Regions from separate parts of the Syntrophomonas sp. UBA1041 genome, predicted to be linked through region 1. Evidence: riboswitches for the same ligand, from Rfam matches in the RefSeq annotation. Region 1 holds a riboswitch; each other region holds the start of a gene.
What was found. Region 1 has a riboswitch for cyclic di-AMP ahead of B2633_RS10170 (quaternary amine ABC transporter ATP-binding protein). Riboswitches for the same ligand answer to the same signal wherever they lie in the genome.

Region 1 (4,192 bases):
AGCTCGATCTTGAACAACATCTGAAAAAAGGTGGAACCAAAAGATCTCCCGAGTTCAATTAATTCTTCCGGTACCTGCCTCAGTCCAAGATCGGTTAGCCTAATTACCGGTGGCATGGCAAAGATGATAGTAGTTAGAACCCCCGGAACGACGCCCAACCCAAAAAAGGGAATAGCAGGCAATAAATAAACAAACGCCGGTAATGTCTGCATGAAATCCAAAACCGGCGCAATGATTCGATGAGCAGTAAGGTTTTTTGCCGAAAGAATGCCTAGTGGGATCCCCACCACAGCACACAACAAGACAGCTGCTATTACCATGGATAAGGTTTCCATGGTAACCTCCCACAGTTTTACATTGTAGATAAAAAACAAACCGATTACAGAAAAAATAGCCATTTTTCTACCCGCAAGCCACCAGGCCAGGAGTGCGATTACGATGATGAACAATTCCGGAGGAATACTGATCAGAAGCTGCTGCAGCCCTTTGATCAAGCTTTCCATTTGATCGGAGAAAGCTTGGGTGGAGGCGCCCCAATGCCCCTGTAAATAATTGATTAGATCGTCAGTCCATCGGGCCAGTGGCAATCTCGGAATGCTATTCATGACTACCCCTCCTTTCACCGGCCAGGCCTGCGATCACCGATCCTCGCACCAATACGCCTTTCAATCTGCCTTGGTCATCAACAACCGCTAACGGCACCTTGGTATAGGCCAGGGTGTCCAAAAGGTCGGACAGCATAGTATCCGGTGCGGCAGTTGGCACTTCGGGGTTGATAATGCCGTCTAATTCCCTGATACCCGCTTCGACCAGAGCCGAGGCATCCTCAGCCTGCACATACCCCTGCAGGTGCCCGGCCCGGTCCGTAACAAATATAGTAGATAAGCCATGTTTTTCCATAAAGGTTAAGGCAGTTAGAGGGCCGTCTTTGGGATGAGCCACGGCACGGGGCTTGACCATCACAGCTGAAGCCGTCAAAGCCCGAGAACGATTGACGTTTTCCACAAAACGAGCTACATAATCACTGGCTGGTGAGAGCAGGATTTCTTCCGGACTTCCTATTTGCACGATCCGGGCGTCCTTCATCAAGGCGATGCGATCGCCTACTTTTAACGCTTCGTCCAGATCATGAGTGACAAACAATATGGTTTTTTGCAACTTCTGCTGAATAGCTAAGAGTTCATCTTGCATATCCTGCCTTATCAAAGGATCCAGTGCACTGAAAGGTTCATCCATGAGCAGTATATCGGGATCGGTTGCCAAAGCTCGGGCGATGCCCACCCGCTGCTGCATACCTCCGCTGAGATTTCCCGGATAAGAATCTTCCCAGCCTTTCAGACCGACCAGTTCTAAGGCCTGGAATGCTTTTTCATAACGTATGGGGCGCGGCTCGCCCTGCACTTCCAGGCCGTAAGCGATATTGTCTAAAATATTTCGATGCGGCAGCAAAGCGAAACGCTGAAAAACCATGGCTATCTTTTCCTGGCGCAGCACTTCCAAGCGGCGCGAAGACACTTTGTTCACGTCTTCTCCATCTATCACAATTTCGCCATCTGTTGCCTTGATGAGGCGGTTTATGCAGCGCAGCAAGGTTGACTTGCCACTGCCGGACAGCCCCATAATCACGAAACATTCTCCCTGCTCTACAGAAAAAGTGGCCTCTCTGACCCCGACTACCTGTTTGGTATTTTCGCGTATTTCCTGGTTGTCGCAGCCATTTCGCAGCATCTGCAGCGCTTTTTCAACATTATTTCCATAGATTTTGGTCAGATTGCGGACCTCTATTTTACCCACTGTTATCCCTCCCTTCATTCTGTCCGAATTTAAGGGTGCACTAAATTAACCCGTATGCAAAGGCATACCGGACTTGTCAATTAGTGGGTGATGACCATTCGATCCTGATAGATTAAAGAAGTAAATCAGGAAAAAGGGAAAGTCCTTCAAGTGATAAGTACGCAGGATTATTAAGAAGGAATAGAATTCCCCATTCTCCCCCTTTGAACGCTTACGAGGTTAGCTGACGGATTCGGGCTGTGGGCGGCCCTACCAGTTAACTGGATTCACCCCATATTTGGATCCCCCGCTTCCAGCCGGGTCTGCTGGAATTAAGCTTGAGAATGGCCGATTATGTTCGATTTTGTTAGAGTTTACATGATTATTATATTAAATATAACTTATTTCCAGCTAGTTGGACAAATAGCTCCAACATGGATAAGCCAGTTGTATCGGCCTTCTCATCAGCTGATATTGATTTGAGGCTATTTTTTGGCCTTTTTGGCCCTTATAAGGCCTTTAATGCCCATATTTAGAGCGCCGCCTTTGATCGCAGTCCCATGTATGCGGCAAGGCCGCTATGGAAATGATACAAATAGCAAAATTGCAGGAGGTCATATAATGGCAGACACTCGTATACAAATACTCGCCCAGGGTCCGATTATTATTGCCGGCCATGCCGATTTAATCGATGACCATGGCAACACCATACCCCGCCAGGAACCGGTGGCCTTATGCCGGTGCGGCCAATCCCAAGCCATGCCCTTTTGTGATGGCATTGAAAAAGGGCACATGAAAACCTGCGCCCGCGCTAAGGATATCCTCTAATATTTAACCGGGGACACCAAGACATTTTCTTATAAAAAGACTTGCTGTCTCCGGTTCATTCATGTCTTTACGCTATACTTCCCATTAATTCAGCATTAACCTCTTCATATCAGTACCCGGTCCTGAAGATAGCCATATCTGGCTGTTAATGCTTTAAAAACAGTGAAACAGCAGATCGAAAGCCGGGTTCTTCAAGAATAGCTCCGGCCCCCAGGTGCCGGTGCAGATTCAATTATGGACAGGGCTATTTTCGCGTTCAAATTGGGTTTGACAGCATACCTGATAATTGTTACCCTGCATACAGATGAGGAAAATTTATGAAAAGAAAGGGGCAAGTAGATTGAAAAGATGGATTGTAGCTTTATTGGTTTTGACCCTGATGCTCGGCAGCTTGGCAGGCTGCTCCAGTAAGAAAGAGGATCCCGGAACACCGACCGCCTCAACGACACCCCCGGCCCAGCAGACCGGCGACAACCGCTTGAAAGACATCATGGAAACGGCTCTTCAGGCCAAACAAATGTCATTTGAAATGGTGATGACTATGAGCGGTCAGGGAAGTTCCTTGAACACTCAGGGCAAGATGTATATCAGCGGTGAAAAACTCAGAATGGAGATGGAGGCTATGGGCATGAAGATGATCACTATCACTAATGCCCAGGGGGAAATGTACTTATATAATCCTGACCAAAAGACCGCGATGAAAATGACCACTCTCCAGGACTCCGCCGAGCTCCCCAATGAGTGGGTGAACGAGTCTGGCGATACTTCTAATCTGAAAGTGGTCGGTGAAGAAAACAAAGATGGTTATGATTGTCTGGTGGTTACTTCCACGGAGGGTAGCGACACCGCTAAGATGTGGCTGCGCAAGGATATCGGTATGCCGGTAAGAATAGAGCAAACCACCACCGAGGGTCCGGTTGTGATCGAGTATAAGAATTATCAGATTGGCCCTCAAGCAGAGAGCCTTTTTGAAATTCCCGCAGGGACAACCATTACCACTATGCCCAATATGCCCACCGGCAACTGAACCATAGCATTGCAGGACCAGGGGGACGGTTGCTCAGCACCGCTTCCCCCTTTCCCTAAACTTATGCCCTTTTGATTGACATGTTTTTGTATTTCCTGGTGATTTCTATCACTGCGTTTTCAGTGGGCATCCGTTCCCCGCTGGAGCCGGAAGCATAACCATCGGCGTCAGTACTGGCGATAGAGTACTGTGCGGTATCTACATCTGCAAATGGCCCGCCGTGAGTCAATACGAAAACCCTGGGGTTTATAGAACGGGCCGCCCGGCACATTTTTTGCACTTCCGCGGTGGCGGTCTCAATATTCATTACCCCCTTGGCTCCGGTCAGCCCCCCGCCGGTTACACCTACGATGGCTCCGATTACGTCTGCACCTGCCTCAGCCATGATCCGGGCTTCCGCTTCATTAAAAGCCCAGGCCACAGTGAACACATCCATTCTGCGCGCGGTTTTGATCAGCTCTTCTTCGCGGGAAAAGCCGATCCCCGCATCTTCCAATTGCCTGGCAAACTGCTCTCCATAAAGCCCTGCAAACGGTTCATTGGTAATGCCGGAAAAACCCAACA
Region 2 (4,192 bases), on a different contig from region 1:
ACTGATCCCACCGAAGGCATGGGGCTGGCCATTGCGATCTTGGATGAGCTCGGCGCCAAAGGATGCCTGTTTGTGGTTACCACCCACTACCCGGAGATAAAAGAATATGCGAGCATGAAGCCCGGGTTGGTAAACGCCCGCATGACCTTTGACAAGGAAAGCCTGATGCCGCTCTATCAGCTTGAAATCGGGGAAGCCGGTGAAAGCTGCGCGCTGCATATTGCGGAAAGACTGGGGATGCCCCGGCAAATGCTGCAACGCGCCCACCAGGCCGCCTACGGCAGCAAAACCGATGAGCATCGGTCAGCGGCGCAGCAGAACAACTCAACCCCCAACCGGGCCGCCGCCACACCGCCCAGGATCGTCAAACAAGAGGAGCCGGAGCCTGAAATACAGTCTCACCGCGATAAATTCAACATTGGAGACAGCGTGTTTGTCTATCCGCGCAAGGAAATCGGTATCGTTTACGCTCGTTCCAATGAAAAGGGGGAAATCGGCGTACAGGTGAAAGGCCAAAAAAGGCTGGTCAATCACAAGCGCATTAAGCTCTTTGTGCCCGCCAGTGAGCTTTATCCGGAAGACTATGATTTCTCCATCATATTTGACAGCGTGGCCAACCGCAAAGCCAGACACCTCATGGGAAAACGGCATGTGGAGGGAAATGTGGCAATTACTAAAGAAGGAGACAATGAAAAATGAATATCATCCGCCCGGAAAGCGAAGACGATTATGACGGCGCTAGAAGCTTCTTGCCTGTCAAGATTATTCCCTATATTGGCCTGCCGGTCATTTGAAGAGTGGAAGGAAGTAAAAGAACGTCCACATGCTTCGCTTCCTCAGGCTACAATTAATAGTATGACAAATTGGGGAGGGCATTTAGAATAGCCGAGATATTTGATGCAATCGCCGCCGAGTACGACAAGTGGTATACAGATGAAGTCGGCAGTACTGTTCACGATTTGGAAAGAGAGATGGTTTTAAAGTCCATGGATCGCATCTCGGGGAAACTGTTCTCGACCTGGGCTGCGGCACCGGGATTTATGCTATAGATTTGGCCCTTATGGGTATGCAGGTCACCGGTATGGACATCTCCGCGGAAATGCTGGCCAAAATATTTTGATGGCCTACAGATCCCTGATTATCGGCTTTTTAGCCCGGGCGGCGAAGCTTGCGTCTCAGTTTTGCTTCATTTCTGCCACATTTATCATTTAAACTTGATACAGTCGATTTTCTCACCATATCAATGGCACTGCAGTAGCACAGCTTTTACTGTAGGGGACTTGGTTTCATATTTGTATGTAAAGTCCTATATTCTGAAAGGAGTGATGATCTGACGAAGTAATCGCGTCCGCTTGGTGGTGCCAAGAAAGCATCATCCGCTGATTTATAAGTCATCGAAATTAAAGACTAAAATAGGCCGAAGCCTCGGAGTCGAGACACGGGGGAACCATTTTATGGGGCGAGTTTTCATTAACCCTATATCGGTTGTGGAATAGGGCTAACCCAGGCCCGAGCCCGTCAGCTAACCTCGTAGGCAGATTGGGAATTCAGATGTTAAGCATGCTGCCCCCTGCAGCTGCCCTTTATCATCCTACTTTTCCTTTTCGATTATGCTTCATATGTATATTTCTCCTTTCTTGAGCTCTCTTCCGCTTGCCGTGGCTTCAGGCCGGTAGGAGGTATCCATGAACACAATTAAATCTTTTTCAGGCCAGATTACAGTCAGACTTTTGCTGTTATCACTATTGTTTGCATTTGGATTATTCGCAGTGGGTTGTGGCGGAAGCGGCAGCAACACCGGCGCTGAAGGTCAAAAGGAAAAACTGGTATTGGCCGACGTATCATGGGATAGCGTTAAAGTGCACAACCGCATCGTGGGCTTTATCCTGCAGCATGGTTATGGCTATCCCGAACCGCAGTATACCTTTGGCGAGACCCTGCCTTTGTTGCAGGGTATGAGCAAAGGTGACATTGATATAACCATGGAGATTTGGAAAGACAATTACGAAGAGCCCTGGAATGAAGCGGTTTCCAGCGGAGCAGTGTTGGATCTGGGGCAAAATTTCCCTGACGCTCCCCAGGGTTGGTATGTGCCCACCTATATGATAAAAGGCGACCCTGAGCGTGGCATTAAGGCAGTAGCGCCCGATTTAAAATCGGTCTCTGATCTGCCCCGTTACTGGCATCTCTTCAAAGACGCTGAAGTGCCGACTAAAGGGCGATTCCACACCAGTCCTCCCGGATGGGCAGTAACTCAAACCAATGCAACCAAATTCAAGACCTACGGATTAGATAAGACATTTAACCTTTTCAGCACCGGTTCCGATACCGCCCTGGCCACTTCCATGCTGACCGCCTATGAAAAGGGTCAGCCCTGGGTGGGCTATTACTGGGAACCTACCTGGGTAATGGGCCTGTTGGATATGACCATGCTGGAAGAGCCTGAATATAATGCGGAAGTATACAATGATCCCAATAATATCGGCTGTGCCTTCCCGGCAGCGCAAGTATTAAAGGGGGTTCACTCCAGCCTCAAAGACAGGGCTCCCGAAGTGGTGGAACTGGTTTCCAAATACCAGACCACACTGGCTGAAAACAACGATTTCCTTGGCTATATGCAGGAAAACGACACCGAAGCCGATGAGGCCGCCATCTATTTCTTGAAAAAGTACCCGGAGCGGTGGAAGAGCTGGGTTACCGAGGAAGCTGCCCAGAAGGTGGAACAAGCCCTAAAAGAGGTGAAGTAGCCATGATAAAAAACTACGATCATAATACCCTTCTGGAAGTAAATAATTTATGGAAAGTGTTCGGCAAACAGGCCGCGGATCTTGACCTGGAAGATGCACAGGCCGTTGAGCAGCTGCAAAATAACGGTGCTGTGGCAGCAGTACGCAATATATCATTTAAAGTGAAGCAGGGTGAGGTTTTTGTCATCATGGGACTGTCGGGCAGCGGTAAATCCACCCTGATCCGCTGCATTCCCCGCCTGGTAGAACCCACCCGGGGGGAAATCAAGGTCAATGGCCGCAATGTCTTACAGTTGGGCAAGAAAGAGCTCATCGATTTTCGCCGCCATGAAACGGCTATGGTGTTTCAGCATTATGGTTTGCTGCCTCATCGCAATGTCCTTGACAATGTGGCTTTTGGTTTGAAATTGTGCGGGGTAGCACCCCGTGAAAGAGAAGATCTGGCCAGGCAGGCCATCGCCCAGGTGGGGCTTACCGGTTGGGAAAATTATTATCCGGCGCAGCTTTCGGGCGGTATGCGGCAGAGGGTCGGCATCGCCAGGGCGCTGGTTCAAGACAGCGGTCTGCTCTTGATGGATGAGCCTTTCAGCGGCCTGGACCCCTTAATCCGCCGGGAGATGCAGGATACTCTTATCAATCTGCAAAAGCAGCTCAACCGCACCATCGTGTTCGTGACCCATGACCTGAGCGAAGCCGTTCGCCTGGGGGACACCATGGCGGTGATGAGGAACGGGGAATTTTTGCAGCAAGGCACTCCGGCGGAAGTGATGAGCAATCCCGCTGACGAATACGTGGAGCGTTTTGTTCAAGATGCCAATTCGCTTCTGCCGGGCAGCAGCAATCAGGTGTTTCCCAGGCATAAACGCGCCGTCAAGCAGCCCCGGTCCGGTGTGGCAGCGGTTCCCGTGCCTGTACCCACTGGGAGGTGAAAACAATGTTTCCTGAATCATGGCAATATAATTTAGCACCCTACATTGACAGTTCGGTAAAATGGATGGTGAAATCCTGGGGACCTTTCTTTGACGCTGTATCCGCCCTGGTGTTGAGCATGCTGCTTGAAATCGAACACATTCTGAAATGGGTCCCCTGGTGGGGGTGGATTATAATAGTCACAGCGATCTCCTGGCGCCTCACCAGAAGCTTCTACAAAACTCTCTTGCCCGGAGTACTCATTTTTAGCATCGGCATGTTCGGGCTGTGGGAAGTGGCTATGGAGACACTGGGCATTGTTGTGGTGGCGGTATTGATTTCATTGCTGGTCGGCATCCCCGTGGGCATTGCCATGTCAAGCTCTGAACGCTTCAACGGCTTAATAACCCCGGTGCTGGATGCCATGCAGACTATGCCCAGCCTGGTCTATCTTATTCCAGCTCTGATGTTGTTCGGGTTGGGCAAAGTACCTGCGGTCTTCGCCACGGTGATCTATGCTTTGCCTCCGGTTGTGA
Region 3 (4,192 bases), on a different contig from region 1:
CGCTCCTCCAGCTCCTTATCAACGAATTGATAGCAGAACTGCATCTCGTCAGGAGCATTCTCCAGTATGAAGCCGATGACATATTTCACCATGGCTTCAGCCAGGCGCATATCATCGCTCAGATCGGCGAAGGCCATCTCCGGCTCGATCATCCAGAACTCAGCGGCATGTCTGGCGGTGTTGGAGTTCTCAGCCCGGAAGGTGGGGCCGAAAGTATAAACATCGTGAAAGGCCAGGGCGAAAGCCTCGGCTTCTAACTGCCCGCTGACGGTGAGGCTGGTTTTGCGGGCGAAGAAATCCTGACTGAAATCCACCTCCCCGGATTCAGTGAGCGGCGGTTTTGAAGCCGGCAGTGTGCTTACCCTGAACATCTCTCCGGCGCCTTCAGCATCACTGGCGGTTATGATGGGGGTGTGTACGTAGACAAAACCGCGTTTCTGGAAAAACTCGTGAATGGCATATGCGGCCAGGGAGCGGATACGGAAAACCGCCGCAAACAGGTTGGTACGGGGTCGCAGGTGAGCCATCTCGCGCAGGAACTCCCGGGTGTGGCGTTTGGGCTGTATGGGATAGTCCTCGGGGGCATCGCCTTCCAGAACCACTTCATGGGCCTTTATTTCGAAAGGCTGTTTGGCCTGTGGAGTCAACACCATGATTCCACGGGCGGTAACCGCGCAGCCGGCCCGAATTCGGGCCACGGCATCAAAATTGGCCGAAGCGTCCTTTTCGTAAACCACCTGAACGGTATTGAAATGGGTGCCGTCATGCAGGGCGATAAAGCCAAAGTTCTTTTGACTGCGGTTGCTGCGCACCCATCCGCTGACCTCCACTTCCTGACCGGCCAGCCTCTCGGTCTCCCGCATCAGCTGTCTGATGATCACTTTCTCCATGGCATTAACCCCCTGTATCAATATAGACTGGAATGACATTTCCATTTATCCTTTATTATGACTTATCTCCTGGATTTTAAAACCCCCAAAAGGCAGACGCGGTAACGGCCCGGGCAAAATGACCGGCAGGGTCTGCCTCACAATACCAAACCCTCATAATGCCGCAGTTAGAGCAGGGAAACGGCCTGCGCTAAGCTGCGCAGGCCGTTTTCAGCTTATTAATCAGCTGTTTCAGGCTTTTTTGTTGGAGATCTCTACGATATTGCCTTCCCAGGTCATCAATACCGCTTTGTCAGCGTCCATATGCATGATGTGGTTGGGCATAAGCGGGATTTTGCCCAGGCCGCCCGGGGCGTTGACTATATAGGTAGGCACCGCCATACCGGAGGTATGCCCGCGCAGTGAGGCAATGATGTCCATGCCCTCCTGGATGGTGGTCTGAAAATGCCTGGTGCCCTTGACGTCTTTGGCATGGAAGATGTAATAAGGTCTAACCCGGATCTTAAGCAATTTATGGTTTAGCCTGCGCATAATATAGGGTCTGTCATTGATGCCGCGCAACAGTACGGCCTGGTTGCCCAGAATAGCCCCGGCCTCGGCCAATCGGTCGCAGGCCTGTTTGGATTCCGGGGTGATTTCCAGAGGGTGATTGAACTGAGTATTAATATAAATAGGCGGATACTTACGGATAATATCACAGAGTTCCGGAGTAATGCGCTGCGGCAGAGTAACCGGAGTTCTGGTTCCGATACGGATGATTTCCACATGAGGCAGATGATAGAGTTTGTTCAACAGCATATCAAGCATGCGGTCGCTCAGCAAGAGGGCATCCCCGCCGGTAATAAGCACATCTCTGACCTCTCTGTTTTGGGCCACATATTCAACCGCTCTGGCGATGTCTTCCCTGCAGGCATGCAGATCATGTTCCCCGATATTGCGCCTTCTCTGGCAATGACGGCAGTACATGGCACACTGGTTGGTGACATTGATGATCAGCCGGTCGGGGTATCTGCGGGTAACGCATGGCGCTGGTGAAGTCAAGGCTTCATTCATGGGATCCAGGCTGCCCCCGGGCAGGAGTTCGCGGAGATCGGGAACGGCCTGGCGATAAATCGGGCTGTTTTCATAATCTTCGTCCACCAGGCTGAGGTAGTAAGGAGAAATGGCCCAGCGGTAGACCTGGCTGACCCGGTCGATTCTCCTCATCTCCAGTTGGGTCAGGCCCAGAATTTGTCCCAGTATCCTGCTGTCCCGGATACGGTGCTTGAGCTGCCATTTCCAATTAGACCAATCCTGATCAGTTCCTCCGATCACAGCCTGGATCTGTAATCTGCGCCTGGCAATCCCGGCTTGTATGGTTTTTTCATCTGGTAATTGACTTAGAAATTGCTGGTAAGGCTGGGCATCGTCACTTAGTTGGCGGCTTCTTAATAAGGACTGATGACGGTTGTTGATATCCCCTGTTTCTCTCATGCTGGCACTCCTTTCTTCAGGGTTTTGGCAGGAATGGTCACATTAGAAAAGGGCCGAGACTTAAAACGACCAAAGGAAGGCCTTTGGTCAGAAGAAGAGTATTAACCTCGGGTTCCCTTTCAGCGCTTACGAGGTTAGCTGTCGGGTTCGGGGAAAGGGTCCCCTACCGATGACGGATTCACCCCAAATGATGGTTCCCCCGTTCTCCTGTTCCAGGAAATTCAGCGCAGGCTTTTGCTCATTTGTTTGCGCCTATAGACTTGATTCCTCCCTCAGCCCTAACCCTAGGGCATTTGTTTCGCCATGTCCCAACGATGTATATATATATTATATACTATATATTAAACTTAAAATGTGGCAAAATTCCGGCAGCGGTTATATAAATCATCTGCTGCTCATTTCTGCAGAAATCGACATGCTTAATATATTTTTGCCACATTAATAGGATATGCTTTAATAAATGGCTTGCTACATCAACCGTCGGTTTTTTAGGGAGCGTACCATGCAAACTATATTTATAGTTGATGATGAAGAGAATATCCGCCTGCTCATCAGCAAATACCTGCAAAACGAAGGCTATCAGGTGGAGTCCTTCAACAGCATAGAAGAGCTGCGCAAGCGATTGGATTCAGGCTATCCTGACATGTTCATCCTGGATATCATGCTGCCCGGCCAGGACGGTCTGGAGTTCTGCAAGGAGATTCGCCAGCACAGCAGAGCCCCGGTTATCTTTATTTCGGCTCGCCGGCAGGCTCTGGACCGCATTATCGGCCTGGAGATCGGCGGCGACGACTATCTCCCCAAGCCATTCAGCCCGCGCGAACTGATGGCCCGGGTGCGTTCCGTCTTGCGCCGCACCCTGCCTCACCAGCAGCCATCCGGCTGCAGTGAGTGCGGTAATATGAAGCTGTTCCCCGTGGACCGGCTGATACTGGTGAACGGTAAAACCCTGAAGGTTACTACCAGGGAGTTCGATTTGATAGCCTTATTAATGCAGCATCCCCAGCGCACCTTTAACCGTCAGGAACTGCTGAACCGGGTGTGGGGCTATGACTATATGGGCAGTGAACGGGCGGTAGATGATACGGTCAAACGGCTGCGCAAGAAATTGAGGGCCAGCGGTTCCGATACTACTATCAAAACCATTTGGGGTTACGGGTATAGATTAGATGGGCAGATTAAAAAGCATTTCGAGTAGGATTGTAATCAGTTATCTATTGGTGGTTTTAATAACTTTTACCATGACCACTATGGCATTTTATCCGATCCTTTTCGGAGTATTGGAAAACCGGGCCCAGATAGGCTTGGAAAGACAGGCCTGGGAGATCGCCTTTATCGTTGAAAGCCGGCAATCCGGGGCGCTTTCCCATGAGGCCGATCTTCCTACAACCATACTCCTTTTAGGCCGTTCCGTAGAAAGCAATTACATGCTGGTCGGCCCTGACAACAGGATCACCTTCAGCAGCCACCCCGAGGATTTTCAGGTTGGACAGCAGTTATCGGACCTGCCCCATCCTTTGCGCGACCGGGAAACCGTTGATAAGACCAGTGCCAATATTTACCGTACCGAACAATACCTGTCAGTCGAGACCCCCATCGGGATCAATCCTGAAATCAACGGCACGGTGATAACTTTTGTGGCCCTGCAGAGCCTGCGCAACATGTATCTGAACACGCTTTACCTGGTGTTCGGCAACCTATTCATCGCCTTGGTCAGCGCCCTGGTGATCGCCTATTTTCTGATCGGCTATATCGCAAGGCCTTTAAAAAACCTGGAACTTTACGCTGAGGCCATGGGTAACCGGCAGTTTGACATAAAGCTGGAGACC

Region 2: linked by a shared signal. The riboswitch ahead of B2633_RS17090 (ABC transporter substrate-binding protein) and the one ahead of B2633_RS10170 (quaternary amine ABC transporter ATP-binding protein) in region 1 are both predicted to bind cyclic di-AMP.
Region 3: linked by a shared signal. The riboswitch ahead of B2633_RS16055 (KamA family radical SAM protein) and the one ahead of B2633_RS10170 (quaternary amine ABC transporter ATP-binding protein) in region 1 are both predicted to bind cyclic di-AMP.

The regions. Positions count from the first base shown of each region.
Region 1 is NZ_DCEA01000068.1:34,453-38,644, forward strand. It holds gene B2633_RS10165 (ABC transporter permease) at 1-605, opposite strand, end outside; gene B2633_RS10170 (quaternary amine ABC transporter ATP-binding protein) at 598-1,794, opposite strand; cyclic di-AMP (ydaO/yuaA leader) riboswitch at 1,988-2,122, opposite strand; gene B2633_RS10175 (CDGSH iron-sulfur domain-containing protein) at 2,395-2,601, shown strand; gene B2633_RS10180 (DUF4412 domain-containing protein) at 2,942-3,628, shown strand; gene B2633_RS10185 (phosphoenolpyruvate hydrolase family protein) at 3,690-4,192, opposite strand, start outside.
Region 2 is NZ_DCEA01000117.1:1,587-5,778, reverse strand. It holds gene B2633_RS17105 (endonuclease MutS2) at 1-699, shown strand, start outside; gene B2633_RS17100 (hypothetical protein) at 864-1,049, shown strand; gene B2633_RS17095 (class I SAM-dependent methyltransferase) at 1,019-1,120, shown strand; cyclic di-AMP (ydaO/yuaA leader) riboswitch at 1,406-1,551, shown strand; gene B2633_RS17090 (ABC transporter substrate-binding protein) at 1,686-2,747, shown strand; gene B2633_RS17085 (ATP-binding cassette domain-containing protein) at 2,750-3,676, shown strand; gene B2633_RS17080 (ABC transporter permease) at 3,682-4,192, shown strand, end outside.
Region 3 is NZ_DCEA01000107.1:109,136-113,327, reverse strand. It holds gene asnS (asparagine--tRNA ligase) at 1-890, opposite strand, end outside; gene B2633_RS16055 (KamA family radical SAM protein) at 1,122-2,363, opposite strand; cyclic di-AMP (ydaO/yuaA leader) riboswitch at 2,473-2,600, opposite strand; gene B2633_RS16050 (response regulator transcription factor) at 2,866-3,561, shown strand; gene B2633_RS16045 (sensor histidine kinase) at 3,533-4,192, shown strand, end outside.